DNA from 4 places in the Psychrosphaera sp. 1_MG-2023 genome. Region 3 is predicted to be linked to each of the others. Evidence: predicted binding sites of a transcription regulator. Region 3 holds the regulator's gene; each other region holds the start of a gene.
The links. The regulator sigma-54, encoded in region 3, starts transcription at its own class of promoters, with help from an activator protein. The targets are predictions, from matches to a motif close to GTTGGCACGNNNNTNGNNT.
Positions count from the first base shown of each region.

Region 1: a site for sigma-54 is predicted at 5,646-5,664, ahead of flgB (flagellar basal body rod protein FlgB). Genes of this name have one in related genera too.
Region 2: a site for sigma-54 is predicted at 4,706-4,724, ahead of Q4575_RS13310 (PEP-CTERM sorting domain-containing protein). Genes of this name have one in related genera too.
Region 4: a site for sigma-54 is predicted at 3,628-3,646, ahead of Q4575_RS12330 (TorF family putative porin). Genes of this name have one in related genera too.

Region 1 is NZ_JAUORW010000010.1:96,688-104,104, forward strand. Features, by position in the region: gene zipA (cell division protein ZipA) at 1-521, shown strand, start outside; gene flgN (flagellar export chaperone FlgN) at 1,999-2,439, opposite strand; gene flgM (flagellar biosynthesis anti-sigma factor FlgM) at 2,442-2,741, opposite strand; gene flgA (flagellar basal body P-ring formation chaperone FlgA) at 2,823-3,533, opposite strand; gene Q4575_RS11125 (chemotaxis protein CheV) at 3,762-4,691, shown strand; gene Q4575_RS11130 (protein-glutamate O-methyltransferase CheR) at 4,719-5,549, shown strand; gene flgB (flagellar basal body rod protein FlgB) at 5,714-6,112, shown strand; gene flgC (flagellar basal body rod protein FlgC) at 6,115-6,534, shown strand; gene Q4575_RS11145 (flagellar hook assembly protein FlgD) at 6,546-7,229, shown strand; gene flgE (flagellar hook protein FlgE) at 7,305-7,417, shown strand, end outside.
Region 2 is NZ_JAUORW010000013.1:58,307-65,723, reverse strand. Features, by position in the region: gene Q4575_RS13340 (HprK-related kinase A) at 1-754, opposite strand, end outside; gene Q4575_RS13335 (hypothetical protein) at 764-955, opposite strand; gene Q4575_RS13330 (hypothetical protein) at 969-1,703, opposite strand; gene Q4575_RS13325 (PEP-CTERM/exosortase system-associated acyltransferase) at 2,017-2,820, shown strand; gene Q4575_RS13320 (ElyC/SanA/YdcF family protein) at 2,888-3,625, shown strand; gene Q4575_RS13315 (ThiF family adenylyltransferase) at 3,737-4,594, shown strand; gene Q4575_RS13310 (PEP-CTERM sorting domain-containing protein) at 4,769-5,662, shown strand; gene prsT (XrtA/PEP-CTERM system TPR-repeat protein PrsT) at 6,454-7,417, opposite strand, start outside.
Region 3 is NZ_JAUORW010000019.1:42,344-49,760, reverse strand. Features, by position in the region: gene mgtE (magnesium transporter) at 1-177, opposite strand, end outside; gene Q4575_RS16450 (HPr family phosphocarrier protein) at 355-627, opposite strand; gene rapZ (RNase adapter RapZ) at 630-1,490, opposite strand; gene ptsN (PTS IIA-like nitrogen regulatory protein PtsN) at 1,492-1,941, opposite strand; gene hpf (ribosome hibernation promoting factor) at 2,030-2,317, opposite strand; gene Q4575_RS16430 (RNA polymerase factor sigma-54) at 2,350-3,840, opposite strand; gene lptB (LPS export ABC transporter ATP-binding protein) at 3,884-4,609, opposite strand; gene lptA (lipopolysaccharide transport periplasmic protein LptA) at 4,629-5,120, opposite strand; gene lptC (LPS export ABC transporter periplasmic protein LptC) at 5,120-5,671, opposite strand; gene kdsC (3-deoxy-manno-octulosonate-8-phosphatase KdsC) at 5,671-6,237, opposite strand; gene Q4575_RS16405 (KpsF/GutQ family sugar-phosphate isomerase) at 6,238-7,203, opposite strand; gene Q4575_RS16400 (calcium/sodium antiporter) at 7,218-7,417, opposite strand, start outside.
Region 4 is NZ_JAUORW010000012.1:14,701-22,117, reverse strand. Features, by position in the region: gene Q4575_RS12345 (inorganic phosphate transporter) at 1-1,240, shown strand, start outside; gene Q4575_RS12340 (SapC family protein) at 1,391-2,116, opposite strand; gene Q4575_RS12335 (DUF4404 family protein) at 2,496-2,759, opposite strand; gene Q4575_RS12330 (TorF family putative porin) at 2,943-3,560, opposite strand; gene rpe (ribulose-phosphate 3-epimerase) at 3,771-4,436, shown strand; gene trpS (tryptophan--tRNA ligase) at 4,624-5,625, shown strand; gene Q4575_RS12315 (aminodeoxychorismate/anthranilate synthase component II) at 5,688-6,266, shown strand; gene Q4575_RS12310 (HDOD domain-containing protein) at 6,346-7,417, shown strand, end outside.

The DNA.
Region 1 (7,417 bases), on a different contig from region 3:
ATGGTGGGTCTATGCAATCTGGCACACCAACTCAGTCTGAGCCAAAATTCAAAACAGAGCCTTCATTCCAAGCGACTGACGCCCCTAAAACCGAGCCTGAACCGCCACAAGAAGTGCTGATGCTGTTTGTCGATAAGTCAGAAGGTGCTGTTATTGAAGGTGCGAGACTGTTGCCTCTACTTCTTACACTTGGCTTCAAATTTGGTGAAATGGAATTTTTCCACCGCCATGAACTAAATTCAGGGCAGGGCGAAATTTTGTTTAGTCTTGCTAACATGTTTAATCCAGGTACTTTTGATCCGGACAATATGGAGCAGTTCTCAACCCGTGGTTTAACTATTTTTATGACATTACCAAATGCCTTAGAACCACTACAAACGTTTAATATGATGCACAATGCAGCAAAGAAAATTGCCGAAGAATTTGGCGCTAAAGTGTTAGACGAACAACGCCGACCGCTTGATGTATCAATAGTTCGTGGATACGTAGAACGTATTAGGAAGTTTAAAGGTAAGTCTTAGGATAATTTGCCTTGCAGGCAGCTTTTCGACTACGTCGACCATACTGACGTGTTACTTGTGCATTGCAGGCGGCTTTTCGCCTAAAGGCGAGTCACTTTTCTCAACAGCCGCTCTTGTTTCTAAGATCATGTAACCAAAAAGACCGCTTTGTGGTAAATCCCTAATCCTTATTTAAGATTTATATTATCGTCGAAGACGGAATGTACGTACATCCCTAGTTCGTCTGACGTACATCCATGTACTGACGAATTCCCTTCGTCCTTTAAGTGAACACATTCCTTGCAACGGCGTCCCCGCCGTTCACTTCGAGATATAAATCTCAACTAAGGGGGATTTAGACGAAGTAATATGCAGCCTGAACTTTAGGTGTGATAACTAGTTATTGAGAAAACCGTCATCCGAACCAAACAGAAAAACCGTCATCCGAACCAAACCGAAAAACGTCATCCTAAAAGAGCCTAAGCGATATTTGGGATCTCCAACCGAATGCAGAGGAAGTTCATAATCCGCCTTCAATTGGCTCAAGTAATCAGAACGAAAAACGTCATCCCCAAAGCTTGTAATATGAGTCAGCCTAAGCGATATTAGGGATCTCCAACCAAGTGCAGAGGAAGTTCATAATCCGCTTTTAATTGGCTCAAGTAATCAGAACAAAAAACGTCATCCCCAAAGCTTGTAATATGAGTCAGCCTAAGCGATATTTGGGAGCTCCAACCGAATGCAGAGGAATTTCATAATTCGCTTTTCTTTGCCCTGCGGGCGGCCATTTCGACTGCGTCGACCATACTTTTTGCAACAGCCCAAAAAGTAGGCAAAAAGACCGCTTTCGGCCAAATCCCTAATCCTTATTTAAGATTTATATTATCGTCGAAGACGGAATGTACGCACATCCCTATGCACATTCCTTGCAACGGCGTCCCTGCCGTTCACTTCGAGATATAAATCTCAACTAAGGGGGATTTAGACGAAGGGAAATGTTGCCTGAACTTTATGTGTAACAACACCTTGTTTTAAAGAAAAACCACCTTCAGAACAAAACAGAAAACGTCATTCCAACTACCAGAAATACCGTCATCCCAAAAGAGCCTCAGCGATATTAGGGATCTCCAACCGAATGCAGAGGAAATTATAAATATCAGCAACTTTGACCCCACAGGTTTCCAACCAAGTGCAGAGGAAGTTCATAATCCGCCTTCAATTGGCTCATAATTTCAGAAAGTAAAACGTCATCCTAAAAGAGCCTAAGCGATATTAGGGATCTCCAACCGAGTACTGAGGAAGTTTTAAATATCAGCGACTCTGACCCCACTGGTCCTCCACTGGTCCTTAAATTAGCTCATAAGTTCAACACAAAAAACATCAATCCAAACAGGTACCGTAAAGGCGCGTGCGTTTTGGTTAACAGAATAAAGGGATATGAAACTGATGGTATTGAATTTGGCCATATTACTGGCCGAGGATATAGCAGCTGAAAGGCTTAGGCTTTGATTCCTTTACCTAAACTGCCGCCAGTCTTTTTCTGGCCATACGAGTCGTATGTTGAGTTTCGGCTTCCGCCAATTAATAGGCGCTTGACTTCGTCGATGGCGACTTGAGTTTGTGTTGCAGTTAAATACACAACTTCATTTTTTTGTTGGCAAACTTCAAATGCTTCTACAATTTCATCTCTTAATGCAGACAATTCGTCGTTACCAGTAATATATGGCTTAAATTGCTCTGTGTTGCATTGATTGTCAATTTCAGAAATAGCATTCAGCAGCTTTTCTTTTTCTGTAGCTACGCGCGACAATTGGTCACCGTCGCGTTTTTTCACAGCTTCTAATTCAGATGCCAATATCTCCATCATCGACTGAAGATTTAGTCGTTGTTGCAGTAAAACATTTTTCAAATGAGTAATTATTTCTGGTTGTTCTGCCATAGTTATAAATCAAATTCGAAAGCGGCCAATTTCGACGCTAAGCGTTCGTAATTGATACTATATGCACCTTCGGTAATTGCCTTTTTAATTTCTTCAACTTTTTTCCGGTCGAAACCATCGCCGTCCGAAATCTTTTTTTGTAATTCTTTCAATTGTTTTGCCTGCGGCGTAAGCGCGACAGAGTCCTTCTCAGCACCTCGCGACGTAGTCGTGTGCTTTACGGAATCGTGTTTAACTTCTTCTAAGTGTTGTTTTTTTGCGTGGTACAAAGTGTTGTTACCTTGTAATCCACTATTTTTCACATCGTTTACCATGACTATACCCACCAAAAATATTTACTCATCATTGCTATCGGCTGCCAATAGGTAAACTTTAACACTATTTTATAAATTTACGTACACTTGTCTTAATTCTCCAACCGTGCCTTTAACAATACGGTCTGAAGAATTGTTTTTAACCTTAATTGACTCACCAAATGCACCACTCTCAATGGCGGTACCATTCGTTTTAATCATCATGTTAGATGACTGTGCCACAATCGATATGCTATCACCTTTACAAACCAGACAAACATCATTAGCACCGATTTGAAAGCCTCGATGTAAGTTACGGATCGCTCGGCCACCGATTAGTGCTTCGGTCGAAATCGCATTGCCGGTATCAACATTTCTTTTTTCTATAAGGCTAAGGGTAATATGGTCTTCGGTTATGAGTTCGCCTTTACCAACACTTTTTGTTGTTACTAGCGCTTCAATATATTCTGTCACGCGGACCTGGACAAACATTTTCCAATACGCACCTGTTGCGTTGCAGCTGACCTTAACTGGAAATTGTCTGGTGAACTTACGACGATTCATCATTTCATACTCAAGTGGAACTTGGCATTGATTAACCCTAATTCGATTGTCCAATGGTATCGTTTTAACCTTAATATGTTCACTGTCGTCTGGGTTAACCGTTTGATTTACATAACGAGTTACACCGTCAATAAGTTGTTTTTGAATTAAAGAATTTGACGTGGACGCCGATACACCCAATGTGGTGAATAAAAAGATTATGGTTAATACGTAAACTTTTGGGAAATTTTTCAACATATTCATCGCCTTTTTACTATGCTTTATCATATAGTTAACGAGCCAGTTTGATTTCATTCGACAAACCGTCAAATTGCTGGCGTTTTTTCATTTGTTTTGATGTTGGTATTAAGCTAAAACAAGACTAAAGTTATATTTAAAGGCTTAAAAACATCTATTTATCATTGTTTATTACGTTGTTCATTACAGAGTAAGCAATTTTCGTTCCTAGTTTATTGGAGAAGTTATATGGCGGGTATTCTTGACTCGGTTAATCAGAGAACCCAATTAGTTGGTCAAAACCGGCTGGAACTTTTACTTTTCAAGTTAAATGGTCGTCAACGTTATGGCATTAATGTTTTTAAAGTGCGTGAAGTTCTGCAATGCCCACCATTAACTGTGATGCCAAGATTAAATAGCTATGTGAAAGGAATTGCTCATATTCGAGGGCAGACCATCTCTGTTATTGATATGAGTTTAGCAACAGGTGGGCGTCCAATTAAAAAATTGGAAGACTGTTTTATTATTATCACTGAATACAATCGGACCATTCAGGGATTTTTGGTGGATTCTGTTGAACGAATTGTAAACTTAAACTGGGGTTCTGTTATGCCCCCACCAAAAGGGTCGGGTCGCTTTAACTATTTAACGGCCGTGACTGAAATCGACAATGAATTGATCGAAATTTTGGATGTGGAAAAAATATTAGAAGAAATAGCGCCTTCAAGCACAATCGTTTCAGACGGTATTGTCACCGACACTGAGATGCAAAGTGATTTGGGAGACCGTATTATCCTAATTACTGATGACTCGTCTGTTGCGAGAAATCAGGTGAAACGGGCTTTAGAGGGGTTAGGGTTACCCATTGAAGCGAAGAAAAACGGTAAAGAAGCCCTCGATTATTTGGTTGAAGTCGCCGCGAGCTGTGAACATTCTGTCACTGAAAAAATTGGCCTACTGATCTCTGACGTAGAAATGCCAGAAATGGATGGTTATACCTTAACAGCCGAAGTTAAATCTCGGCCTAAGCTTGCCGATTTACATGTTATACTTCATACCTCATTGAGCGGTGTTTTTAACCATGCAATGGTTGAAAAAGTCGGGGCTGATGATTTTATTGCGAAATTTAACCCTGATGAACTCGCTGGAGCGGTTCAAAAATGGCTACATACAGACTAACAATGGCATTTGAATGAGAAATCAGTTTTGAATAGTAATACTCTAGGTGATTCAGACTACCGCGTATTTTGTCAGTTTCTAGAGCAACAATGTGGCATTGTACTAGGCGATAGCAAATTGTATTTGGTGAAGAGTCGCCTTTCGCCCCTCATGACAAGGTTCCAAATTGGCACCTTGGCGGAGCTTGTCAGCAAAACGCTAAAACCGACAGAACGTCAATTACGAGCTGCGGTTGTTGATGCGATGACAACAAACGAAACCTTATGGTTTCGTGATACCTATCCTTATGAACTGTTAAAAAATAATTTATTGCCAGAGCTTGATAAAGGGCGTCCGATCAAAATTTGGTCTGCGGCCAGTTCGTCAGGTCAAGAACCATATTCCATTGGTATGACTATTGATGAATATCGTACATCGCCGTCGGTTTCGAGCAAAAGTATGTTTTCGGTTCTAGGAACGGATATTTCTAATACGATGTTAGATATCTGTAAAAATGCGGAATATGACAACTTGGCGCTGTCTCGTGGTTTGTCTCAAGAACGCCGCAGTAAATATTTTGCAGACAGCGGCAATGGCATGATGCAGGTCAGGGCTGATATTCGCCGCCTCGTTAATTTTAGACATTTAAATTTACTCGACAGTTACCAGTTGTTAGGTAAGTTTGATGTCATCTTTTGCCGCAATGTGCTTATTTATTTTTCCCCAGAGATTAAGTCTCAAATTATCAATAAGTTTGCAGCGCAATTGAATCCTAACGGTTATTTGGTTCTTGGCGCTTCTGAATCCATGTCCGGATTAAGCGACAAATTTGAAATGGTTCGTTGTAACCCAGGTATCGTTTACCGCAAAAAAAGCTAGCCTTTTATAAGGCTAGTCTTCATTTACTTTTAATTAATCCTTAATTTTCAACGTTTTAATTGTTTTTCCCTCCCTAATTATTAAGTGTCATTTTTTCTTGGCCTTTATTTTGCATTTCTTTTCAACACAGATTTAAGAATACAAAGTGACGATTGGGAGCGAATATGGCTATTAGTTTAGATAAAGCATTTGGTATACATCAATATGCTTTGTTAGCGAGGTCAGAGCGTGCAGAGATATTGTCTAGCAATATCGCTAACGCCGATACGCCAGGCTATAAAGCAAAAGATGTTGATTTTGCGGACGCATTGCAAAATGCACAAAAGAAGCAAAGTCATACTATGTCGAAAACACATGACAAACATTTTGACTTGTCTATCAACGCTAATTCGCATGAAAAATTCCGCATCCCAAACCAACCTGATACCGGCGACGGCAACAGTGTCGACGTTCAGGTTGAACGTAATTTGTTTATGCAAAATTCCATCGAGTACCAAGCAAGTTTGCAATTCTTAAATGGCAAAATTAAAGGGTTGAAGTCAGCCCTTAGTGGAGGGCAATAACAATGAGTTTATATAATGTATTTGGTGTCTCAGGCACTGGTATGAGCGCTCAATCAGTACGATTGAACACAACAGCAAGTAATATTGCTAACGCCAATACGGTGTCGAGTAGTGTCGGTGAAACTTACCGCGCAAGGCATCCAGTTTTTGCCGCAGAAATGGATAAAGCACTTGGTGCTCAAACACAGTCTCCAGGCGTTAATGTGCTCGGCATTGTTGAAAGTGACGCTCCGCTAAACATTGAACATAACCCAAGTCATCCAATGGCAGATAGCGATGGTTATATTTACAAACCTAATGTCAACGTTGTTGAAGAAATGGCAAACATGATCTCAGCATCACGCTCTTATGAGACAAATGTGCAAGTTGCTGATGCAGCAAAGCAAATGTTGAGTAAAACATTACAAATGGGTCAACGTTAAGGTAATACACCATGATAGATAACACTATATCAAATTCGTTAACAGAAGATTTACGTTGGCAGGAAGAAAGCATTGTAACTAACGAAGTGAATGGCCAGATGGGTCAAGAAGACTTCTATACCTTGCTTACCACACAGCTATCAATGCAGGACCCGCTAAATCCAACATCTAATGAAGACATGATTTCTCAGATGACGCAATTCACAATGGCTGATGGGATCACTGGTCTAGGTGACAAAATGGATTCTTTGACAGCATCGATGACATCGAACCAAGCACTAGAAGCGTCTTCTTTAGTTGGCCGAAACGTGTTGTTGAATAGTCCGATGGCCTATTCAGATGGCACAGGCTTTAAAGGACAGGTGCCTTTAGGCAGTTCAACTCAGAACGTATTGGTAGAAATTACTAGCTCTACGGGTGGTTCCGTTATCATTCCTTATGGTAGTCAACAATCTGGTTTAATGGACTTTGAATGGGATGGTAAAGATCTGGACGGCAATCCATGGCCTCCTGGACCATACGAAGTCAAAGTTACAGGTTTGCCAAATGGGGCGACTGAATCAGAAAGCTTCTCTGTTTTAAGCTATGGCAACGTAAGTTCGGTCACTTTAGGACAAAATGGCACGGGACTTGAATTGAATATACAAGGATTAGGCGCAATCAGATTGTCAGACATTTTGGCAGTAGGCGACTAGTTAACTAATTTAAACGATACATTTTCTTTTAAGAGCTGCATATCGCAGTTCAGAAAGTAACAATAGGAGAATCCTATGTCTTTTAATATTGCATTGAGTGGCTTAAAAGCAGCTCAAAAAGACCTAGATGTAACCGCGAACAACATTGCGAACGTAAACACTTATGGATTTAAAGAGTCTCGAGCAGA
Region 2 (7,417 bases), on a different contig from region 3:
CGCCCAATAAACTAAAGTTAAACGCATTTTCTGCTAGTTGCATAAAAGCTTGAGTTTTGGTTAGTGCATAAACTTCCAGCTCGACATCTGGGTCATATCTTGGGAAGACCACTGATTTTATTTCAGCTCGTGTTTTACGTTGCTCCCAACTAAACTTCGATGGGCTAACATGTACTACATCGCCTTTATGGGTGTTTCCTGCAATCGTTGAAACGGCGACATCCGGAAACCATTGTTGTACTAGTTGGCCAGATCTATTTTTTAAACAAATAGGTCGAACAAACGGAATCGCTTCAAGTGTCTCTGGGTCGATTAGAGCCATTTCATCAGAAAGTAAACGCCATGATGTTTGCCCCTGTAGATAAGCGGTTAACGTACTTTTACCGCTGCCAGGAGGCGCAGGAAAAAGTATGGCTTTGTTATTTTTGGCGACAATACCAGAGTGAATAATTAAGTAGTTAAATATGTTACTCGCAATAACATAATTCATGCCCCATTCTAAGTTTGCATAGGCATGCCCTATGGGTAAGCCTAAAAAAGGTTCGAACTGGTCAAATTTAAAGGAGCATTGAGGTTTAATATATTTCCGAACTAAGCCACTGTAATCAATTGAAACATCGTAGTCAGCCAAAGAATTATCATCAACTGACGTTAATAATTGAGGAGGGTATAACTTTCTTAGATTGTCGATTACTAGTGGGATTGTGGTTTGGATATTTAATTTAAATGGCGCCACTTCTAATTGAAAGTGCATTTAACTATCCTAAGTAGATTGAATAAATCGCTTTTCAAGTAACAAACTAACGATGTTATTAATCTCGTTAGTTTGGTTACTCAATAAAACATTAGTGGTGCATGCGTACGCTAAAGACTCGCCTGTTTCAGTATGAAATAAAACACACCCAGACCCATCAGAAAAATCATGAGTTTCGACAAAGTCTGAAAAACTAAACATTAATCAACTTATATTATACAGGGTTTTGATCAATCAGCTGTGCAAGTGCACGACCTATTGCGCCGCCACCATGTTGATTTCGCATACTAATTAAGTTATCTGCAAAATCGGCTATCGTTGCAAAAGGGCCACCATAGGCAGAAAGCACAGGATAGTTAATTCCATACTGGCCATGGTAAAGTGCGTTCAGATACATAGTCACCATTTGCGCATTAACATTGTCTGGACCTGAAAAATCAAAATATGGGTAATCCTTACCATATCTATTTTCTTTACGGTATTTTCCTGTACATGTTTTGTTAATATTTCTGTCCGTAATGAACGGCTTAGAGTTATTTTTGTTGCTCAAATAAACGCCGCTGTTGCCTTCACTTTGAACGCAGTATTTTAACGTTGGGTGCCAGTCAATTTTGTAGCCATAGGAATCGCGCTTAACAACAATATTTTCATGGTCATCATCTATTGGATAAGCATTAAACGCGTCTTTAAATGCTTTGTTTTTATAACTGCTATCAATATTGCTTAAGTGATTTTTCCAATAGCCGTGTGAACGTAAACACACAGCGTTACTTGAAGACCAGTCTGACGAACCACCAGAGGCGATTATTGAGCCGGCGATATTGCCACCAGTTGCCCAAACAGATTTTGCAGGTAATGATGCGATCAGAATTCCGGCTGAACTTTTTGTTAAAAACTTCCTTCTAGAAGAAACCTTTTTTTCTACTGGATTTTCATTGCTTGCTTTCATGACTTCAATACCTAATTTTGTTACAGCGCACGACCCCGTATTATAATCGGGCCTGCTTGATAAATAAACAGTTCTAATGGATTAATATAAGCAATTTACGAACCAAGATGCAACTCCTTGTATTTTAAGGGTATTTAAGGCCTCGCTTTTGCCGGTGTAAAATTAGCTGACACTAGTCAAAATGGTGCCGCAGGGCAAAAATACACTTATTTGTTTAGATTGCTCTAATTAGCCATAAAGCTATTTATTTAGTTCATTTTGATGCCTATACTAAAAGTCTTACATTACTTCATTTGTGCTACGGAAATTCAACTTGAAACTCTTAAAGCGGTTCATAAACACACCTATTATAGGCACTTTAGTAAAAGCTATCATTCAGAAAAAAGCTAATTCTGAAGCAATAAGTATAGCAAACCATTTTTCTGAATTTCTACAACCTGTTTTGGCAATCAGTGAGCAACAAGTTAGTCATTCATTTCAAATACGCCACAACGTATATTGCGAAGAGCTAAAATTTGAGCCGGAGTATCCTGACAAACAAGAAAAGGATGACTTTGACATCCAGTCGTTCCATTGTTTAATTCAACATAAAGCGACAGAGCGATACGCTGGAACCGTTAGAATTGTTTGTAGCACTGCTAATGATGAATTGCTACCACTTGAAAAATATTGCTTAGATTCTATCGACCACGACACACTAAACCCCAAATTGTTTCCAAGAAATGAAATATGCGAAATATCTAGGTTAGCGGTTCCTGAGGAGTTTAGACGAAGAAAAACCGATAAATTTGCCGGTGCTGCAACAGGTGCAATTAATGTTGACAGCTATTCTGAGGAAGAACTGCGATGCTTTCCATTTATCGCTGTAGGTTTGTACCTGTCGGCTGCAAGTGTTGTAGTAGAAAAAGGGATCAAGCACGTCTTTGTCATGATGGAGCCAAGATTAGCGCGAAGCATGAGATTTGTCGGAATCGAATTTCAACAAATTGGTCCCGTTGTCGAATACCACGGTAAGCGCGCTCCGTATTACATTGACCCATTTTCGTTATACAAAACATTATCACCAGGCTTTAAGTTGTTATTCGCCAATATAGAACAGCAATTTAAAGAAGCATAAATTGGAGGCAAACCAATTGCTGGTTGAAATTGGTTTTTTTATGAAAAAATTGGTAGGGAATTTATTAATGCCCATACCAATTTGTATGGCAATTATTTTGTGTGGGCTTTATCTATATAAAAGAAATAGAATGGCAATGGCGCGCAAATTACTTATTGCCAGTGCGTTATTAGTTACGTTCTTCTCTTTACCAATAACAAGTCAACTTTTGATCCGCCCATTAGAACTGGCTTACCCAAAACTGCCAATTGAAGATCCTAATTATCTGGCCACTGTAAAACCAGCTTATGTTGTGGTCATGGGATGTTGGCATAGTGACAATCAATTGCTGCCACTTGTGGCACAAATTCATCAATGTAGTCTGCCGCGAATTATTCAAGCGGTGCAAATGTGGCATCAATACCCCACGCTTAAAATCATATTTTCTGGTTACGCGGCAATGGATGATAAAAAATCAGATCCTGCCATTAATGCCGAGCTCGCAGTGGGGCTCGGTGTGCCGTTATCTAACATAGTGTTAATCGAAGGGCCAAAAGACTCTTTAGACGAAGTCCTCGCCCATAAAAAGGTTGTTGAGACGAGTAACTTTATTGTGGTGTCTAGTGCTACACATATAAAGCGGTTAGATTATCTCTATCGTAGTAACAATCTTAGCCCAATATTTTCACCCGCCGAATATGTATCAGGCTATGGTGAATTGTCGTGGCGTTCTTTTGTTCCAAACGCTTCCTCGATATACCAAAGTGAGCGAGCTATATATGAATATCTCGGTTTGTTATGGGTCACAATCAAAAGTGTTGTTTAAACACGATAGATATCTGACTCATTTCAAGCTAAATTAATCAGCAAGTTTTAGGTGCCTCTTTGAAGTCGTTTTATATAGGAGGAGCAAACGTAACTAAATAAGGAATTTTTCATGTTTAACTATAACGATGCATTTTCACGAAATATTGGCTGGATAACAGAAGAAGAACAAGAGGTACTGAGAACAAAACGCGTAGCAATGGCTGGCGCCGGCGGAGTAGGTAGCGAACATACAGTTACGTTAGCAAGGTTAGGTGTCGGGAAATTTAACATTTCCGATTTTGACGAATATGAAGTTCATAATTTTAATCGTCAAGCCGGTGCGTTTATGTCGACGATTAATCGACCTAAATGTGAAGTTATGGCGGAAATAACCAAAGATATAAATCCAGAAGCGGATGTACGTGTTTTTCCAGAAGGCATATTTGAACATAACGTTGATGAATTTTTAGATGGTGTTGATCTTTACGTTGATAGCTTGGACTTCTTTGCACTTTCTGCCAGAAAGCTCGTTTTTAGAAAATGCCAAGAAAAAGGGATCCCAGTGATAACCGCAGCTCCTTTAGGTATGGGAACGGCATTTTTATGCTTTATGCCCGGCGGTATGAGTTACGAAGAGTATTTTAGGTTTGAAGATAAACAGACCGAAGATGAGCAATTGATCCAATTTTTAATTGGATTGTCTCCATCTATGTTGCAGCGCGACTATTTAGTTGTGCCTGAAAAAGCAGACTTCAATGCCAAAAAAGGCCCATCCATTCCGATGGGGGTTAAATTTTGTGGAGCCGTTGCTGGAACCTATGCTTTGAAAATATTGCTGAACCGTGGAGAGCTGGTGTGCGCACCATACGGTTTACATTATGACGGTTATAAAAACAAACTGAAAAAAACCTGGCGTCCAGGCGGGAATCGCAATCCACTGCAAAAAATCATGTTTAGCATTGCTAAAAAATTGGTTTTAGATAAATAAACACAGTTGATTAATGATTGAGCGCTAAACTGAATGTCAGGATCTTTTACAAATGATGTTTTAAAAATCAACGATCTTTTATAAATCACATAAAATACAATGGGTTACAATATTGGCACGCGGTTAGCATAGTAAGGTCATAGTCGCTTTGACAAAACATACAGGAATATAAACATGAACATTAAAAAATCTTTACTAGCACTTACACTAGTTAGTGCATTTGGTGCAAACGCTTCTCCTATCTCAATCGATGTAGGTACTGATTACGATATGGATGGAAACTCTGTTTCTGGCGTTTTCGATAAATTTACATTTGGTACGTTTAACCCAACATCTGCATACTTAGATGCTGACCAAAACGGAACAATCGAACAAGGCAACATGGTATTTGACGCTGCTTTCGGAATCGAAGTTGCTTCATTAAACTATACAACTGACAACGAAGCATATAACACTAACGTGCCTGCTTTTGGTCTTGCAACTTACACACTAGTTGCTGACTACGAATTTTTCGGATTTGCTGGGTTTAACGACCTTAACAGCAATAACGTTCAAGATTCTGGCGAAGCAATTGGTGCACAGTTTGTTGGTGGTTACGTTAACTTGTTCATGAAAGACATTGCTAGTGGTGTATCTACACAAGTATTAGCGTTAGACGTGACTGGTTCTGGTGCTGATCTAGGTGGTACGGGTGTTAACTTTAACATCAAATCTGACATCGCTTCTATTGCTGACGACTTCTTCTACTCAGCGTATAGCGTTGGTGGTTACACAGATTTTCATGACATCATTGCAAACTTACCAGACGTAAATGTTGGTGGTCGTATTACAACTGAAATTACAAATGCGGGTACTACACCACTTTATAATGACAGCTATGTTGCTACTGCTTACCAAACAGCTGTATTAAGTACTTTTGGTATTAACGCAACTGAGGTTGATTTCTTAACTCGTGAAACAACACTAGACTCTGCAAACTTAAGTCTTTTTGTTTCTGAGCCAGCTTCACTAGCTATCTTCGGTTTAGGTTTGTTAGGACTTGCAGGCGCGGCGCGTCGTAAAGCATAATCTAACAAGTTAGATGTTTTTAAAACCGCTCAATATGAGCGGTTTTTTTATGTCTAAAATTTAAGTCCAATAATACGCGCTATAAAGCCCTCATTGATCTTTAATTCTGCTTACTGCTTACTGCTTACTGCTTACTGCTTACTGCTTACTAAACTAAATTAGATCCAGTTCCATATTTATACTAAAAGGTTGCGGAGTTGTTGAGTTGCGGAGTTTTAAGGCACAATCGCATCCAATAAAGTAAATCAGCAATTAGTGATCACAAAAACATGCGACGAATTGTTTGGTGCATTATGACGCACAAATGACTCACTAATGGATTCGTTCCTGCTGTAAAAGCAGTAAAAGCAGTAAAAGCAGTAAAAGCAGTAAAAGCAGTAAAAGCAGTAAAAGCAGTAAAAGCAGTAAAAGCAGTGAATAAAATACCGATAATTGTCATGGCTACCGCAGGAAACATACAAGCAATTACACTGGCAGATTATGTGATGCGCGTTAACGTGTGGCAATTTTTAAACCGGAGTCGACATATAGGCGCAGTTGTACTTTGTCAGGGGGGTCGTTAGTGTACTTAGCCTAATAGTTGCTATTAGCAGTGGAACAAATGAATAATTAAGAATGAGCAGGTTCTGTTTTGGGGGCTAAAAGAGGGTGTGGTTTAACCCGTTGAGTTGGCAAGGCTTATGTTTGTTACAAATTGCACCGTATGTAGGTGCTATGTTTATTATGTAATGGAATGGGACAGCGATGTCCCATTCCATCATAAATGCATTTTGTTATTTACAAAGAGTAAGTTACAAAGCGTTAATTCTATTATAATTTGTTCTTAAGCTTCGTTGATCATCCGTTAACTTATACGCTTTATTAATTAGCGCTTTGGCCTTTTTAATATCCCCCAGTTTTTCGTAGATAATGGCGCCTGTATCCAGCAATTGCGGTAGATTATCGTTAATCTTAAACGCTCGTTCTATCGTAACCTTGGCTTCAGGCAACTGGTCGTTTTGGTACTGCAACCAAGCTAGGTTGTTAAGTGCCACTAGATTTGTCGGGGTTATGCTAAGCATTTTTCCAAAATAAAGCTGTGCTTTTTTATTGTCCGTTGTTAAAAACTCGTTTGCTAACATATAGATATTTGAAATGTCATCAGGTGCCTTTTCTATATGAGACTCAACAAACTTAATGGCCTTTGGTTTTTCACCTTTGCCTACATATGCGGCATAAATATAACGCGCTGATTCAGAGGTTTGTTTTTTATCATAGTATGCCTGTAACAGAGGTAAAGACTGTTTATAATTTTTTCTGTTTAACAAGATTTGCCCCTGCAGATATTGCACAACAAGGTTCTTAGATTCATCTTTAAAATAGCGACGTAACAAGCCTTCCGCTGTATCATTTTGACCATCACGAATTAACAGGTTTACGTGTACAATTTGCAAACCTTTTGAATCTGGGAAATGAATAAGTGCGTTTTCTACAGACGTCAACGCTAAAGCAAATCGTTTTAAACCCTGCTCTGCACTGATCTTTTTTAACCAAGCCAATTCAGCTGTTGGATTAGCTTGGGTCCAACGGCTATAAAGCTTAAGCGCTTCATTGTTTTTGCCAACAACTTGCAAGCTGTCGGCAAGTGCTAGCCAATAAAACTCATTTGTATCTTGAGTTGGTTGAAAGTCATAACTTGTTAAAATTCTGATGACTTGATTTGGTTTCTTTTCGTTTAAATATAACTGGGCAAGTTGTAAACGATGAGGTTCAGAT
Region 3 (7,417 bases):
GATTAATTGCCAAATTACGGTTCGAGATTTTGGTGGTGAGGAATGCAGTAACAGAGCGATATCTGAAGTAGGCATCGAATCCAACATGTTTCTAACGTGCACAAACATACCGCCGCTAAGTGCAGTATTAAGTTCTTCGATAGGGATGTTGTATTCTTGCTCTAAAAGCTCTGCCATAAAACCCTTAGTGTGTGATGAAGTTACTTTCTATAAAGGATATATTGCCAATCGCTGGCCCAATATATAAAGGAAACGTAAACCTAAGTGTGGTCTCGCCGCCAATATTAACTCAAAATGACATTTTTTAATAGCAACTGATTGTTTTTATTTAAGTTAAAACAATCAAAATACTAATTATTCGTCTTCATCAAATTTATTGCTAATGAGCTCGCAGATAGCGTCAACAGCGACTTTTGCTTCGTTACCCGTCGCGATTACGGTCACATCTTTACCTTGGTTACTGGCCAACATCAACAATGCCATCACACTATCGGCATTGGCTTTTTTGTCTGCTTGTTGAATAGTTACCGTTGCTTCAAATCCCTGAGCTAATTGCGCTAGTTTGGTGGCCGCACGGGCGTGCAACCCAAGTTTGTTTTCTATGGTAACGGTACGACTAATTTCCATGTTTATTCACTCTTCAAATAACGACTTATCTCACGATGGCGCGTTTTAACGTCATTTTCACGTGAGCGATATAAGTTTGCAAGTGCCTCGGCGATGTAAACCGAGCGATGTTTTCCGCCAGTACAGCCAATGGCAATGGTTAAATAACTGCGGTTGTTTCGTTCCAAATGTGGCAGCCACGTCGACATAAAGTTATTAATTTGGAATACAAATTTATTAACCAATGGCTCGGCTTCTAAAAATTCTATTACGGGTAAATCTAGGCCGGTTAAAGGCCGCAGAGCAGGTTCCCAATGTGGATTTGGTAAAAAACGTGCATCAAATACAAAGTCGATATCGTTTGGTACACCATATTTGAAACCGAAAGATTCAAACGTTATTACGAGGTTTTTTTCCGATTTACCAAGAATTTTTTCGCGCACCATTTCGGTTAGTTGGTGAACGTTTAAATCTGACGTGTCGATAAACAAATCGGCACGAGTCGCAATAGAATCAAGGAGCTTGCGTTCTTCTTGAATTGCCTCAGGTAGGCCAGACTCTTTTTTTGATAATGGGTGCAAGCGACGAGTTTCGCTATAACGACGGATCAAAACCTCGTCTTTAGCGTCAATATACAAAACCGTTGTATTAACGTTTTTAGGTAAAAAATCGAGGTTTTCGACTAGCTCTTGCTCGGATTCTGGAATATTCCGAACATCAATGCTAACGGCAACTTGTTCATAATTTTGACTGAGACTGTGCGATAGAGCTGGCAATAGATTTACTGGTAGGTTGTCTACACAGTAATAACCAAGGTCTTCTAACACTCGCAGTACGACGGTCTTCCCTGAGCCTGAACGGCCACTAACAATAAAAATATGCATTTTAGGCGGCTTCTATTATGTTGTATAAATCCAAATCTGTTTCTGCTCTACGAATTTTGCGTAAAACATCTTTGTTGTCAAAGGTTTTTGCTATCGATGCCAATGTTGCCAGATGAGTGTCGCATTGATCTTCTGGTACTAACAGGGCAAAAAATATATCTACAGGTCGTTTATCAATCGCATCGTAATTCACTCCTTTGTGGGTAACTAAGAGAACTGCTACGGCTTTACTCGAATTTTTTATTCGGCCATGTGGTATCGCAATTCCGTTACCTATACCAGTGCTGCCCAACTTTTCTCTGTTCATCAAGCTCTCTAAAATATCTATGCTAGATAAATTTGGCAGCTGCGCACTCGCAATTTCAGCTATATGTTCAAGTATTTTTTTCTTGCTTTTACAATCAGCAATAACTTTGGTGCAATCTGGTTGAAGTAATAATTTTAAATTCATGTTTGGTTAACTGCCTACCTTTTGCTTACGCCAAAAGGTGTTGTTTGTGACGCCGTCCCTAGCGTCACGTTTATTTAGTTTAAACCCATCAGTGACGGGTCAATTTCTCTTTATGTTTTATTACCTGTCGATCTAGCTTATCTATTAAACTATCAATCGCGGCATACATATCGTTATGTTCAGAAGTGGCGAACAATTCACCACCGTTTACATGTAAGGTTGCTTCAGCTATTTGACTCAGTTTTTCAACGTCTAAAATCACATGGACATTATTGATATGGTCAAAGTGACGCTCTAATTTAGCAAATTTGTTATCTACGTATTCTTTTAATGACTCTGTTAAATCTATATGACGACAAGTTAAATTAATTTGCATAAAAAATTCCTTCTGTTGATATAGAGAGGTGTTTACACCAGTCGTTTTCGTTGGTTTGAAGGGGGAATATTTAATGATTCCCGGTATTTTGCAATAGTCCGTCTGGCAACCTGAATACCTTGGTCAGCCAGGATCTCTGCAATTTTACTATCACTGAGAGGTTTAGCCTGATTTTCCGCCGCAACTAACTTTCTGATTAAAGCTCTAATCGCAGTGGAAGAACATTCACCACCGTTCTCTGTACTTACATGACTCGAAAAGAAGTACTTAAGTTCAAAAATTCCTCTAGGTGTGTGCATATATTTTTGAGTCGTCACACGAGAAATTGTTGATTCATGCATGTCGACCATTTCTGCGACATCGTTCAAAACCATTGGTTTCATGGCTTCTGGGCCATATTCAAAAAATCCCTGCTGTTGCTGCACGATACAGTTTGATACTTTTAGCAGCGTATCGTTACGACTTTCTAAACTTTTGATAAACCATTTAGCTTCTTGTAAATGGGAACGTACAAATTGCGTGTCACTGGTATTTTTTGAGGTTTTTGACAACGATGCATATTGTTCGTTTATTTTTAGTTTAGGCATGGAATTTGGATTTAGCTCTACTAACCAACGACCTTTTTTCTTAACGACCGTTACATCGGGAATGACGTAGTCGATTTCATCTTTGATAACGACACTTGCAGGATTTGGATTAAGTTGTTGGATGAGTTCTAGAATATCTTTCAGATCGGGTTCTTTTAACTTGGTTTTTCTAAGTAAAGTCCGGTAATCACGATTGGCCAGTAAATCGATGTAATTGTCGATAACGTCTATGGCCTCAAATTTCCATGGCGTGTCATTTGAAAATTGTTTCAATTGCACCGACAAGCATTCTTGTAACCCTCTGCAGGCGACGCCTACGGGGTCGAATAGTTGAATACGTTTAAGTACCGCTTCAACTTCTTCTATTTCCACATCTTCGATGTCAATGGCTTCTACGATGTCCTCAGCGGTGAGGCGTAAAAAGCCTTTTTCGTCGACGCCGTCAATAATGGCGGTCGCGATTGCAAGATCTTGTTCGGTAAACGTAGAAAGGTTTAACTGCCAGCGGAGGTGGTCTTGAATATTGTCAGTGGTTTCACCTTGATAGACTGTGTCTTCGCCTTCATATGCTGGGCCAGAGCTCGCAGGGGCGGCGCTCATGTAGTCATCCCATGTTGTGTCCGTAGACATCTCTTCACTGATGGTTTCGGTTTGAAGTGCTTCAGTGGTATTTATTTCTTCCTGCGCCCAGTCGGTATCGTCGTCGGTCGTTTTGTTTTGACCTTCCGTTTCACCCAATACATCTTCTATCGATTGTTCGCTTTTTTCGTGATTTAAACTTTCGTCTTCTGCGTCCAATAGAGGATTGCTATCCAAGGCTTCTTGAATTTCTTGGTGGAGTTCTAATGAGGATAACTGCAACAACCTTATGGCTTGTTGCAATTGTGGGGTCATTGTTAATTGCTGACCCATTTTTAATTGAAGTGAAGGTCTCATCTAATTCCAATCAGATTATACTAATTAATGGTTATACACTAAATTACAAAGTGAACTGGTCACCTAAGTAAACTTTTTTCACGATTTCGCTAGCAAGGACTTCTTCTGGTGTACCTTCTGCGATTAATTCACCATGACTCACGATATAGGCTTTTTCACATACATCAAGCGTTTCACGTACATTATGGTCGGTAATTAAAACACCGATCCCTTTTGCGACGAGTTGTTGGATAATCTTTTTAATATCAATTACTGATATAGGGTCGACCCCAGCAAATGGTTCGTCAAGTAATATAATTTTAGGATCCGCAGCCAGCGCTCTTGCAATTTCTACTCGCCTACGCTCACCACCTGACAATGCCATACCTAAACTATCGCGAATGTGTTCTATATGAAATTCACCAATAAGATCATCTAACAAATCGGCTTTTTGGTTGGCATTGATGTCCTTTCTCATTTGTAACACGGCCATGATATTTTGGGAAACAGTAAGTTTTCTAAATATCGAAGATTCCTGTGGTAAATAGCCTATTCCATGACGAGCACGAACATGCATTGGTTCGTGACTTAAGTCAATATCATTAAGTGTAATGCTACCTTTGTCGTTAGGAACCAATCCAACTATCATATAAAAAGTTGTCGTTTTACCGGCACCATTTGGCCCAAGTAGTCCGACGACTTCACCGGCATTTACTGAAATACTGACGTCTTTTACAACTTGCCTTTTGTTATACGACTTGGCGAGATGTGTTGCGATTAATTTAGTCATCGAGTTATTAATTCCGTCGTTAGCCGTTTTTCTTTTTTGTTTTTATCGTAGTGGTAACTCGACCACCCGTTGAGGCATCGCCATCCGCTTTTACGCGCTTTTTAGCAAGGTCAAATTCGATCGAGCCACTTTGTACTTCAGAGCCACCTTGTTTAAACTTTGCGTCGCCACTTAATTTAAGGGTTTGAGTTGTAACAAAGTATTCAATCTCGTTTGCTTTTGCGGTTAAGTTACCGTTTTCTTCGTCGATTTGAGTAAATAAAGCCGGACTGCCTTTGGCAATTAATTTTTCACCGGTGCCGTCCTGGGTGTCGACAAATAGCTCATCCGCTTTAATTGATATAGGCCCCTGAGAAACAACAACATTACCTTTAAAATACATCGTATTGTTGTTGTAATTAAGATCTTGATTGTCCGATTTTATTTTCAAATCTTCGCTGTTTGCCGAAACGGCCATACTAAATAGAGCAACCAATATTGTGGCGATATACGCGTGTCGCTTGAATGTCATTACTTGTTACCTTTAATCAGCGTTTCCACATGATGAGTTAGTGTCACCGTGCCTTCAGTTAAATTTGCAACCAAACCTTGCCCAACAATTGTCAATTTATCACCCGTAATCGTAATCGGATTGTCTGTTGTTACCAAGTTAGAGTCTAAGTTAATTTCTAAAAAATTTGTTGTTATGGTTTGGATCAATGACTTTTCGCCAAGTTGTACCATGATGACATTTTTATCTAAGGTTAATATACCTTCTTGCATGTCGCCAATTTGTGCGGAGAGTCGCCAAAATGGTTTTTTATCTTGGTAAATTATAAATTCAGGTGAAATAAAATGAGTTAGGGACAACTCTGAAAAGTGCTCCATTTTTTGTGAAAACACTTCTTGCTGCAGTTCACCATTAGAGTCAAACAACTCTTGATGCAGCAATTTAGCGGTAAATTCCGGGATCAGTTCTTCTTCAAAGTCAAAAGGCATTTGCGATTGTGGCGCGAAATTGGGCTGCCATAAAACGGCAACGATCCCCAAAAACAATATAACAACAACGCCACGGGCTAACATTATAGACTTGCTCCGGTGATATTCTCGGTAATGTACTCTTCACCATAGTTCGCCATGATCAGTAGGTCGGTTAATTCTCTTACAGAACCTCGTCCACCATTTAATGTCGTTACTAAATGAGCAATGCTTTTGATATATGGGTGCGCGTCGCCTGTAGCGGTTGCAAGGCCAACTTTTAACATTACCGGAGCATCTGGAAAATCATCACCAATGTATGCGATTTGTTCGTCGGTTAAGTTTAAGTCTGATTTTAGTTGCTCGTAACCTTCTAGTTTTTGGTCCATACCTTGGTAAATATGTTTTACACCTAAACTGCTCATGCGAGTTTGCACAATTGTTGATTTGCGTCCCGTGATTACCGCGACTTCAACACCTGCATCTATTAAAGAACGAATGCCATAACCATCTTTGGTATTAAAGCCTTTTAATTCTTCACCACTGTTGGCTAGGATTACGGTTCCGTCTGAAAAAACGCCGTCGATATCGCATATTAATAATTTGATTTGCTGCGCGCGAGCGACAACATCATTTGGTATTGCCTGATACCAAGTTTCATATCTGCGCATTTAAAGTACCCCTGCTTTTAATAAGTCGTGCATATTTATCGCGCCCACTGGGAAGTTATTATCATCGATTATAAAAAGACTGTTTATCTTTTTTTCTTCCATAATATGCAAAGTTTCAGCGGCAAGGATATTTGCGGCGCTGCAAATTGAGTTACGAGTCATATAGTTAACTATACCGGCGGACATGTCGAGCTTGTCTTGATCTAGACAACGACGCAAGTCTCCGTCGGTAAAAATACCCGCTAATTGTCCCTGGTCATTGGTGATCCCCGTCATACCAAGTCCTTTGGCTGACATTTCGATGATCGCTTGTTTTAATGTCGCTTGGTCAGTGACCAACGGGATCCGTTTTTCAGTATGCATTACATCTTTATTAGTGAGTAATAACTTACGGCCAAGTGCTCCGCCGGGGTGACTAAGGGCAAAGTCTTCCGCGGTAAACCCACGTTCTTCTAACATTGACACGGCCAATGCATCGCCAAGAACTAAACTCGCTGTTGTCGATGCTGTTGGTGCAAGTCCGAGTGGGCAGGCTTCTTGTTTAACGCCTGCATAAAGGTGCACATCGGAATTAACGGCTAGTGTTGAGCTTGGTTTTCCAGTCATAGAGACAATTGCACAGCCAATGCGTTTTAACACCGGTAATAACGAAATGACTTCGGCTGTTTCACCACTGTTTGATAACGCTAACACTATATCGGCGTCGGTAAACATACCTAAGTCGCCATGACTTGCTTCACCGGGGTGAACATAAAAAGCTGGTGTCCCTGTGCTAGCTAATGTCGCCGCTATTTTGTTGGCTATATGACCTGACTTGCCCATTCCAGTAACAATAATTCGCCCTTTACACGCCAACATTAGTTCGCATGCATTTGCAAAATTGATGTCTATGGAATCGGAAAGTTGCTCAATAGCGGCCTTTTCAATCGCAATAACTTGTAAACCTGATTGTATTAACGAATTCATAATAACGACTTAAATTAACTAAATAAGACAATTTGGTATGCAACGAACCCTACTAACAGTAAACCGCCTTCAACGCGATTAATTCTGCGAGTGCCTTTAAAGTTCATTGCCATAAACAGTAGAGCGACTGTTGCTCCGATCATGACAAAAATATCACGGGATGCGGCGTTCGGGTCTATTTCACTCGGATGAATAAGGGCACCAACCGATAATA
Region 4 (7,417 bases), on a different contig from region 3:
GGCAGTAGTCGGTTTTTTCATGGCCTGGGGTATTGGGGCAAATGACGTTGCCAATGCAATGGGAACATCAGTTGGCTCTAAAGCGCTAACAATTAAACAAGCCATCATAATTGCGATGATCTTTGAATTTGCTGGTGCTTATTTAGCAGGTGGGGAAGTAACTTCTACCATTCGTAAAGGCATTATCGATTCTACTCCTTTTATCGCCAACCCTGAATATCTTGTAATTGGTATGATTTCGGCACTATTTGCCGCTGCTATATGGCTAGCTGTTGCGTCATACTTAGGTTGGCCTGTATCAACGACCCATTCAATTGTCGGAGCCATTGTTGGTTTTGCGGCTGTTGGTGTTGGTGTTGATGCCGTTAATTGGGCAAAAGTTGGTGGCATAGTCGGCAGTTGGATTGTAACCCCCGCCCTCTCCGGAACCTTAGCCTACTTTATATTTATGTCGGCACAGCGGCTGATCTTTGATACTAAAGATCCTTTAGCTAATGCCAAAAAGTACGTTCCGTTTTATATGTTTCTTGCTGGATTTGTTATGGCCTTGGTCACGATCAAAAAAGGTCTTAAACATGTCATGAAATCAGGCGAGTTTTCAATTTCAACCACTGAGTCTTATGTTTATGCGATTATCATCGGTATTGCTATTGCATTGATTGGTAAGTACTTCATAAGCAAAATTGAGATTGACCCTAAAGCTGACAAAGAAATGCATTTCAACAATGTTGAAAAAATATTTGCAGTGTTGATGGTTGTTACCGCATGTTGTATGGCATTTGCCCACGGTTCGAATGACGTTGCTAACGCAATTGGTCCTTTGGCTGCGGTTGTGTCTATTGTACAAAATGATGGTGAAATCGCTGCTAAAGCTGCACTTGCTTGGTGGATATTACCACTTGGTGGATTTGGTATCGTTGCAGGTTTAGCCCTTTTCGGTCATCGTGTAATTGCGACAATTGGTAATGGCATTACGCATTTAACCCCTAGTCGTGGTTTTGCTGCTGAACTTGCTGCAGCATCAACCGTTATTATCGCTTCAGGTACAGGCTTGCCAATTTCAACAACACAAACCTTAGTAGGGGCCGTGTTAGGTGTAGGTCTTGCTCGTGGTATTGCTGCGTTAAATATGGGTGTTGTACGTAACATCGTGATTTCGTGGGTAATTACCCTACCAATCGGCGCCGGAATATCGATTGTTATGTTCTTCATTCTAAAAGCTGTCTTTGGGGTAGCTTAATAGCCCTTTGATGTATTTTAAATGAATGCATATTTCGTCCGTTTGTTTTTATTATCATAAACAAACGGACATAAAAAAAGCCGCTTTTTATAAGCGGCTTTTTTATATCTAAAATTTACGCTAAATATGAAGCGTGTTTACTCTTAGTATTTATGCTGCTTCAGCGGCTGCTAATACTTTAGCTTGGCGTTGGATCAGGTTGGTTACTTGATGCATAGAGCCTAAATGAGCAAAAATCGGTCCAAGGAAACCACGGTTACGGATCTCTAAGAAGTCTTCATCAGACAACGCATTCAGTTTCTTTTCATCAACAATATTTAAACCGTTTAATACGTATTCTTTACCTTGAACTTTTACACTGATGTTCTGTGCGCTAAGTAGGTCGTGTTTAACAAGAAGTTCAACAAACGCTTTTGTCATTTGCTCATTCTCTACGTAGCTCATTAAAGACGCTTTACGTTTGTCCAAATACTCAGACTCTGAACCATCTTCGTTAAACAAAGCGTCACCTTCAGAATCGCTCACAACTTCGCTGTCGACGTCGATTGCAATACCGTATAGATTCTTATCATCTGGGTTAGGGATAACGCTAAATGGTTTATGAGTGTAACGTGCAGGCATGTACATGCCATCCCATTTGTTTTCTTCGCTAACAAACAAGTTTTTACCTTGTTCTAATCCCAAAATGGCGACCGGAAAGAAACTTTCGCTTTTATCTTTAACAAATGCAATCGGGTATTGATTACCAGCAAGTGCAAACTCTTGAACAACAACACCTAGTGCATGTTGTCCCGCAAGATCTTCAACATTAGAAATTGTTTTGATTTTGACATTCTTGTGCGTTTCTTTATTTAACGGCTGAAAATTAGTTGCCATTGTTATTCTCCTTGGGTTCCGAGGCCTTTAAGACCCTTTATTATGTGTCCAATTTAACATCGGTACAACCAGCGGCACAGAAAAGGTGTAGGCCAGTCTCAATCGTTTCTACTTTTAACGGTTTTTTACATTTGAGACAAGGTACAGACTTTCCAGCCAATACTTGTTTAATCATGTTCTTTTGCTGATGAAATGAATCAGATGACGATTTGTTAATACCGGAAAAGTCCATGATGTTTAAATTCGACTATTTATGTTTGTAAACTACATGTGGACAATATCCACAAATAAAAGGGGGAAACAACTAAAAGATTGAAATAATCGAACAGGCGAATGAAAATCCACCGTAGTTAGGCAATATTGTAAGGACTTTTGGTATTTATATACCCATTTGTGATAACCGGTCGATTATTTCTCTCGTCAACCGTTCTAGAGTTGGGTGCTCAACAGCAAACTGTGTCTCCATTGCCAACAGTTGTTCTGTAAGCGACTCTTCGGCTTTAAGTTCGTTAGACTTAATCATTTGATGCATTTGTGCATCTAATTCTCGCGCCTGTTCCAATAATGCATCGTCCACATTTGGCATCGTTTCTAACGCCGTATGTAATTCAACGACCGAATCCAACAATTGTCTTGATTGCATATCTTTCTCCAGTTTTCTCACTCTTCAAATATAGTTGAGGTGTTAAAAATAGCAAAGTTGCAAGGAATTCAATTGGCGCAGATATCAACAACTAACTGAGTTTTACTTTTGGCTGATCAGTAGGCACAAAAAAGCCGCTTTACGCGGCTTTTGAAGATTTAGCTATTGTTTGTCAATCTACAATTAGAAAGATTTACCAAGGCTAAATACTAATGATTCATTATCATCAAGGTCTGAACCAGAAACGATAAGAGAAACACCTAGGTCAAATTCGCCTACAGTTGTTCCGTAACCCGCTTCAACATAACTACCTTCCCAATCGCCGCCAAATACGCCAACTGTTCCGTATACGCCGTTATCAGCAGAGTACGTAGCACCTAAGAATGTGTAGCTTGCGTCGCCATCGTCAGCACCGTCTTCGTGAGTACCAAATGTTAATTCAACGCTTAATGCGCCTTTACCAGCTGATAAGTTTAATTCGTTGTAAGACGTGTCAAAATCACCAGTGTATTGGTAAGTTGTAACACCAACACTTAATGCAAAACCGCTTTCAGTTTCAAGACCGTATGCACCGTAAAGGTCAATTTCAAGTCCGTCAAAAACGTCTGCAGCCCAAACACCAGCTGACAAGTTGCCTTTTTCATAATCGATACCAGCGCTACCAGAACCGAATGCTGTTTGTTGTACACCACGGAAGTGATACTGAGAAACATATCCTGCGTTTGCAGACCATTCAGCCTGTGCTGCTACTGGTGCAAGGATTGTTGCGCTTAATAATGCTGTTAAAAGTGTTTTTTTCATGTGAAAGTTCCCTAGATTTTTGTATTTTATAAATATAATTATTATTGATTTGTGGTTTACTAGGTTAATTCAACTACCAAGCCAACTTTTAACATATTGTTTTTATTGAGTATTTTTTATACTCATTTAAAAAAAAGCGATTATATCCCTATTATGGTGCGAACAAATTCACCATTTAAGGGCGGTTTTATCAGTTATTAAGAGATATATATGAAAAATTCAGCGGTTATTGCCCCATCTATTTTGTCAGCCAATTTTGCCAAACTTGGTGCTGAGGTTGATGAAGTGCTTACAGCCGGTTGCCAATGGGTGCATTTTGATGTGATGGACAATCATTACGTCCCAAACCTGACATTCGGTCCAATGATATGTAAAGCGTTAAAAGACTACGGTATTACAGCCCCAATCGATGTGCATCTTATGGTTGAACCTGTTGATGAGATGATTAAATCGTTTGCCGCTGCAGGTGCCGATTATATTAGTTTTCATCCAGAGGCAACAAAACATCTTCATCGCTCGGTTCACCTTGTAAAAGAGTTAGGGTGTAAAGTTGGCCTTGTATTAAACCCTGCAACCCCAATTAATTTGATTAAAGATGTATTGGAAGATCTCGACATCATCCTAATTATGTCAGTTAATCCAGGATTTGGTGGGCAAAGCTTTATTCCAAAAACACTAGATAAAATCCGTGCGGTGCGTCGTTTGATTGACGAACATAATTTAGATATCAGGCTGTCTGTTGATGGCGGCGTTAAGCCAGACAACATTAAGCAAATCTTTGATGCAGGGGCAGATACGTTTGTCATGGGCTCGGCGATATTTGCAAGTGAAGATCGGGCAGCCACAATTAAACAGACTTTAGCGCAGGTTAACTAATTTAAAATTAACCATGCCCAAAATTTGCAAAGACAATCTGACGGTCAACTTTACACTTTAAAGATAGTCGATTACCTAAGTGGGTAATTATTGTAAAAATCAGCCTAAGTCGATTGCACCAATAAAAATAGCCGCTACAATAGCGGCTTCCAGCAAGTTTCGACACTTTTACTCTGACAGGACAGTTATGACACAATCAGTTTTAAGCGGTATCCAGCCAACGGGCGGTATGACAATAGGTAACTATATCGGCGCAATCAACCAATGGCGTACGTTACAAAACGATCATGATTGTTATTTTATGCTGGTTGATATGCACGCGATTACTATTCGCCAAGAACCAGACGTACTGAAAAGTCGTGTCTTAGACGGTATTGCCTTGTACGCTGCCTGCGGAATTGACCCAGATCGTTCTTCGTTATTTGTGCAATCACATGTAAAAGAACATGCACAACTTGCTTGGGTACTAAATTGTTACGCCCAAATGGGTGAGTTAAATCGCATGACTCAGTTTAAAGACAAGTCGTCAAAACATAACAACAATATCAATGTTGGTTTGTTTAGCTACCCAGTTTTACAAGCAGCTGACATCTTGTTATATCAGGCTGACAAAGTGCCTGTAGGTGAAGACCAAAAGCAACATTTGGAACTGACTCGCGATATCGCAACGCGATTCAACAATGTTTATGGCGACGTATTTACCGTTCCAGAACCGTATATCCCAGAGTTTGGTGCACGTGTAATGAGTCTACAAGACCCGACGAAAAAAATGTCGAAGTCCGATGACAACCCAAATGGCTACATCATGTTGCTAGATGAACCTAAGAAAATTGAGAAAAAGCTCAAAAAATCGGTTACTGATTCTGACGAGCAAGCCCGTATCTATTTTGACACCGCTGAGAAACCTGGCGTTTCAAATCTCTTAACCTTGTTAAGCGTTGCAACTAATCAGTCAATAGCAGATTTAGTACCTCAATATGAAGACAAAATGTATGGGCACTTGAAAAAAGATACCGCCGACGCAGTTGTTTCAATGTTAGAGCCAATTCAAGCGCGATTTAAAGAAATCCGAGGCGACCAAACTTTATTGAACGACATAATGAAAAAAGGGGCAGACAAAGCATCTGTTAAAGCTGAGAAAACACTCACAGCAGTTTACGATGCAATCGGTTTTATCCCGCGTCCATAAAGATTAAAGGCGGCAAAGGCAATTAACCTCGCCGCCTTATTTTCCTCAGCGAGCATTCCTCTATGTTGTTAATGATAGATAACTACGACTCTTTTACGTATACGTTAGTGCAATATTTTCAATCGCTAGATCAAGACGTAAAAGTGGTTCGCAACGACGAACTTTCTATCGCTGCAATAAAGTCATTAAATCCCGAACATATAGTAATTTCGCCAGGTCCCTGCTCTCCGAATGAAGCAGGTTTGTCACTTGAGATCATAAAGCAGTTTTATCAAACCACGCCTATTTTTGGAGTTTGCTTAGGTCACCAAAGCATAGCGCAGGCTTTTGGAGCAGACGTCATTAAAGCTAAAAAAGTAATGCATGGTAAAACCAGCTTAATTACGCATTCAGAAAATGGCTTGTTTAGTCGTGCAGAAAATCCATTACAAGTAACACGATATCACTCACTGATTGTTGATCATAATACGCTACCGGACTTTATCCAGCCTACCGCTTGGGGATTGGAAAAAAATAATGTAAAAGATGAATTGATGGCGTTGCAGTTAAAAGATTATCCCGTTGCTGGGGTACAATTTCATCCTGAATCTGTGTTAACGCATCAAGGTATGTTAATTCTAGACAATTTTTTGAAATTCTAGCTACAATACTAAATTGCAAAAAAACAACCTTAAATCATAGTGTAACAGTCAGTGTAACAGTCAGGGCAGCAGTAAAGTTATGAGCGTATCGCAGCAGGAAAAAACCACATCATTTATCCAGTCTCGATTTTTTGATCTTATGTTGTCAGAAAAAATCGCTTTAACCCGTTTGGGTGTTTATGCCGACAGAAAACAATTGGGTACTGCTCGAGAGTTACTGCACATTGAAGAGAAAGCGCTTGAACGTAAGGTGAAACAACAAGCCACTGAAACAGAATTCAAAGAATATGTGAACGAATACTTCCACGAAGCCCTATTCGAATATTTAGACGTATACTCAAATGATAAGAACTATTTATTCTCCCAAATATTAACTATTGACCCAAATATCCCTGATGTTTTAGACGCCTGCGTAAAAAGGGCCACGACGGCGACGCAGTTGGATACCTTAATATCAAAAGTCACATTCTTAACTCGTGACATTTTAAAAATGGTAAATAACCCGCCCTTCCGAGCAGAAAACTCAAACAAGGCGCATGTGGATAAAATTGGCTTAGCCGTGAGATATATTGGTGTTGATAATGTCAGGTTTGCGCTATTAAGTTACATTGGTAAAAATTGGCTGCCACACAGCACAGAGCCTTATAACGATTTTAAAGAAAAGTTTTGGCAATATTCTATCGCAACGGCCAATTGTGCCCGCACTTTGGCTAAATACTACAAAATAGATGAATCCGTCGCATTTTTGTTAGGGCTGCTCCATGGCATAGGTATGTCTATGTCGCTTCGACTCTATTTACGTGCCTTTGATACAGTGCGGGTAATACAAATGAAAGCGTTAACCAAAGCCAATCGCAAAGACATTGTCAAATTAGTCGACACATTAACGCTAGATAATAGCTTTGTTAGTGAAGCTTTACGACGATTTACCCCCACAGTTTCCCATCATGTTATTGAACGACTTGGACTCAAATTTGCGCCAATACTGCCAACAATGGAAGAGTTGCGAGAGAACGTACCGTTTAAACAATCAAGTCCAATGACCCGGCTATTAAAACAATCACAAACATTTGTGCAGTACAAAATGTTGCAAAAATCACGACTAATTGAGTTAGATGACGCTAAGGTTTTTTTGACTCAAGCAAATATCA